2 regions of the Acinetobacter sp. IK40 genome follow, and region 1 is predicted to be linked to the other one. Evidence: riboswitches for the same ligand, from Rfam matches in the RefSeq annotation. Region 1 holds a riboswitch; the other holds the start of a gene.
What was found. A riboswitch is a leader RNA that binds a small molecule or an ion and turns the genes downstream of it on or off. The one in region 1 is predicted to bind glycine.
Positions count from the first base shown of each region.

Region 2: another riboswitch for glycine. It lies ahead of MSG93_RS12165 (D-amino acid dehydrogenase); the one in region 1 lies ahead of MSG93_RS06240 (D-amino acid dehydrogenase).

Region 1 covers NZ_JANBOE010000002.1:465,497-467,905, reverse strand. The annotation lists gene fumC (class II fumarate hydratase) at 1-263, shown strand, start outside; gene MSG93_RS06245 (hypothetical protein) at 383-874, shown strand; glycine riboswitch at 1,012-1,101, shown strand; gene MSG93_RS06240 (D-amino acid dehydrogenase) at 1,281-2,409, shown strand, end outside.
Region 2 covers NZ_JANBOE010000006.1:134,567-136,975, forward strand. The annotation lists gene MSG93_RS12155 (MFS transporter) at 1-390, shown strand, start outside; partial or broken gene MSG93_RS12160 (transposase) at 453-754, shown strand; glycine riboswitch at 1,069-1,155, shown strand; gene MSG93_RS12165 (D-amino acid dehydrogenase) at 1,261-2,409, shown strand, end outside.

The DNA.
Region 1 (2,409 bases):
CATGTAATAGCTTTAATGATCACTGTGCAGTGGGAATTGAACCGAATCGCGACAAGATTGATCACTTCTTACATAACTCTTTGATGTTGGTGACTGCGCTAAATCCTGTGATCGGTTATGAAAATTCTGCCAAAGTGGCGAAAACCGCTTATAAAGAAAATAAAACCTTGAAACAGGTTGCTGTGGAGCTGGGTTTGGTCACTGCAGAACAATTTGATGAAGTGGTTAAACCTGAAAATATGGTTTCTCCGAATAGTAAATAAAAATCTTTAATCGGTAAGATAAAAAATCCTTCTGCTCGTGGAAGGATTTTTTTATGAGTAGTTTTTATAAAGTGAACTGCGTACAATACAGTTTTGATTTATCTGACTGTTGCTTCATTATGCTCAATATTTATTTAACGGATACTAAAACCAACATCCAGTTTTCTGATTTACCCAATGAAAATCCTGTTAAGTTTCTGTTGAATTTAAAGAAAATTTTTCCAAGTACCGCTGATTTACTGCTACCAGTATTGCCAGAAGACAATAATCTGGAAAACGTAACCTGGGAAGCAACCTCAAAAGATTTTGACGTGTTTAAAAAGTTACTGGAAGGTTGGGGCGTGATTGAGCTTCGTCTAAGTGCAATTACTACCTATAAAGATAAGAATTTTGCCAATGAGCTGGTGAAAAAAGCACAAGTTAAGCGGAAGCAGATTGCCCAGACACAACCTCAATTATCTTTGGTTGCCTTGGACTATGTGTTAATGCATGAGATTCATGCCTTGATTGATGCTGAACTGGTCATGATTGGTGAAAAATTCTATTTACCAACATTGCGCGAACTTTGGAAGGGTCAATTCTCCGAGCAAATTTTGCAATGTAAATTCTAAGATTTAAAAGCAGACCTCGGGTCTGCTTTTTTATACTCGATGAATAAATGTAGACGTATAAATCTTGATCTACAAACATTTACAAGATTTTTGTGTGCGTATTATGGAACGGCATATATGTTGCTTATAGGAATATAAATATTATTGCGGGAGAGAAGTTCTTCAATGAACTCGCCGAAGGAGCAACGACCCCGGAAACTCTCAGGCAGAAGGACTGTAATAATAGACATAAAATCTGGAGAGCAGTGCTCAATTTGTAGGAACATAGGACTAATTTCTTCTACGATAAACACTCACCGAAGGGGAAGGCTGCATGATTAATTGGTAATCATCTGCCGAAACTCTCAGGTACCATGACAGATGGGGCTAAGCATTATGGAATGTTATGCATTTCAAGGAGTTTGCTATGCCACATGTTGTTGTGATTGGTGCGGGGATTACGGGTGTAACGTCTGCTTATGAATTAATTAAACTCGGCTATGAAGTGACGGTGATCGATCGCCATCTTTTTCCGGCTATGGAAACTTCATTTGCCAATGGTGGGCAATTGTCAGCCTGTAATGCAGAAGTCTGGAACCAGAAAGCCACAGTGCTGAAAGGCATTAAATGGATGAGTAAAAAAGATGCCCCCTTGTTGCTCAACCCATCCTTTAGCGCCCATAAATATCGCTGGTTGATTGAGTTTTTAACCCATATCAAAAATTATAAAGCCAATACCATTGAAACCGTGCGTTTGGCATTGTTAGCCAGACAACGATTATTCGAAGTGGCTGAAAAAGAAAGTCTGTCTTTTGATCTGGAAAAACGTGGCATTTTACATATGTATCACACCAGAGAAGACTATGAGATTGCCAAGAAGGTCAATGATGTGCTGGTTGAGGGTAAACTGGAGCGCAATGCGATTACCCCTGATGAAATGAAGGCGATTGAACCGACTTTAACAGGTGACTATTTCGGTGGTTATTATACCGCGGGGGATGCAACAGGAGATATTCATAAATATTCCGTAGGGCTGGCAGAACGGACGCAACAATATGGGGCAAAGTATTGTTTTGGCCTGGATGTGGTTGATATTCAATTCAATCAAGATAAGGCAATTGTTCACTGCAAGAACAGTTCAGAAAATGTAAATCCAACTGCGGATGGGATTACCGAAATTATTGCAGATGTGGTACTGGTCTGTGGTGGAGTCGGCAGTTATCAATTGGCAGATATGTTAGGCGATAGTGTCAACGTCTATCCGGTAAAGGGTTACTCGATTACAGTGCAGCTTAGAGATGAGCGCAGTGTCAATAATGCACCTTGGGTGAGTTTATTGGATGAAAGTGCCAAGATTGTGACGTCTCGCTTGGGTGCTGATCGTTTACGTATTGCAGGCACAGCTGAATTTAATGGATATAATCGAGATATTCGTGCAGATCGTATTCAGCCTTTAATTAATTGGGTCAACCAAAACTTTGATATTTCCACTGAGCATGTGGTGCCATGGGCAGGATTACGTCCAATGATGCCGAATATGTTGCCTGTGGTTAAAC
Region 2 (2,409 bases), on a different contig from region 1:
GATGGCAAAGAACGACTGCTGATTATTCCTTGCTGTATTTTAATGTGCCTAGGTTTATATGAAATGTATTCGGCAGCTACTATTGCTCAAGTGATTATTGCACAAGGTGTTGTTTATCTTTTTAAATCTTTGATCTTTGCCCTGGTAATTGCTTTACCAGCAAAAAAACTACCGCAAGAACAAATTGGTCGCGGACTGGGAGTTATTAATACTGGAGGTATGGCCGCTGGTTTTGTGGCACCAGTGCTTATTGGCGCATTGGTCAGTTGGTCAGGCTATCAAGCTGTGTTCATGTTCTTAATTTGCTCGGTAATTTTCTCTTTATTAATGAGTTTTTGGATCAAAAGTCAAAAGACAGAGGAGGTTAAAAGTCAACTTTCAAATGCCTAAAGATAAACGGCTTTGTTATATAGACCTATCCCTAAAGGCTTATTCAGCAATATAATTTTTGGCTGCATAAGCCTGCATCTAAAATATATCGTCTAACGAATTGGTTTTGTTACAACCAAGCTTTAATCAAACGTGGAAATATCACGATTTGGTTTGATTCCAATACTCACTAGGATGCCGAATCAAAAGGCAAAAAAGGGATAAATCAAGTCTACTCAGATACTGTGGTTCAATACTATTTAATGATTAAATCTTTCTTTCTTTCTTTCTTTCTTTCTTTCTTTCTTTCTTTCTTTCTTTCGTTTGTCTCTACGTATGCTTATGGTTTTTTACACAAAGTCTAATTAATCTTTGTGGTTTGAGTTAAATGACATCAGATTAAACGATGATTTGAACATATTGCTAGTAGATAAACTGAATACCATAGACTTTGAAATTTAGGTCAATGAGATTTATACACGTATAGTCGTATTATTTAAACTCATGAATCACCCAAGTTGTAATTTAAATTTGTGCAGATTAGGCTAGTTTTAACCTTATAATCTGTGTGCGAAAAAGCCATACTAGATTTAAAAATAGGATTAAATGCTTTTATTTTAACATTTAAATCATTTTTATTATTCATTTCGGGCTAATGTGAATATGGGTATTTTAAGAACATAATTTCTAGTGTTATAAGAGAGTGTTACAGGAGAGAAATCTTCAATGATTCGCCGAAGGTGCAACATCCCGGAAACTCTCAGGCAAAAGGACTGTAATCAATCAAAAATCTGGAGAGTGCTTAAACAGCACACCGAAGGAAGAAGGGGAAAACCCGAAACTCTCAGGTCACAGGACAGATGGGGCATCACATGAACTGGTGAGGATCATATGCCACATATTGCGATTATCGGTGCTGGGATCACGGGAGTGACCACTGCTTACGAATTAATAAAACAAGGTTTTAGCGTTACTGTTTTTGAAAAAAATTTATATCCAGCAATGGAAACTTCCTTTGCGAATGGTGGACAACTTTCTGCGTGTAATGCAGAAGTGTGGAATCAAAAATCCACAATTGTCAAAGGCATAAAGTGGATGTCACAAAAAAATGCGCCATTATTACTTAATCCATCCTTTAATATGCATAAATACACATGGTTGGTCGCATTTTTAAACAACATTAAAAATTACGAAAAAAATACCATTGAAACAGTACGTTTAGCCCTGGATTCGCGTAAGCACATGTTTGCGATTGCGGATCAAGAAGGATTTGACTTCAATCTGGAAAAAAAAGGCATTTTACATTTTTATCATACAGCTAAAGATTTTGAAGTTGCTAAAAATGTCAACGCATTGCTTAACCGCGGTGGTTTAGAGCGTTATGGAGTTACTCCTGAAGAAATTAAAGCAATTGAACCAACTTTAACCGGTGACTATTTTGGCGGATTCTTTACCCCAGATGATGCGACAGGTGATATTCACAAATTTACTCGTGGCTTGGCCACAGTCTGTGAAAAGCGAGGTGTTAAATTCTGTTTTGGTGCAAATGTACTAAAAATTAATCCTGCGCTGGATCGAGTTGAAATTTTATATAACCAACAGAACCCTAAACACCAAATCGAACAAGCGGCAGAGACATCTGTTTTTGATGGCGTTGTGATTTGTGGTGGCGTAAATAGTTACCATTTAGGTGATCAACTTGGGGATAAGATTAATATTTATCCTGTGAAAGGTTATTCGATTACCGTGAATCTAAAAGATGAACGTAGTGTAAAAAATGCCCCATGGGTGAGCCTACTGGATGAAAGTGCAAAAATTGTGACTTCTCGATTAGGAGTAGACCGTTTCCGTGTTGCCGGCACAGCAGAATTTAATGGTTATAATAAAGATATTCGTAATGATCGAATTCAGCCATTGATTGATTGGGTTAACAAAAACTTTGATATCGCTACCGACAGTGTAGTGTCTTGGGCTGGCCTCAGACCGATGATGCCAGACATGATGCCAAGAGTACAACGCAGCAAACAAGCGCGGGTGTTC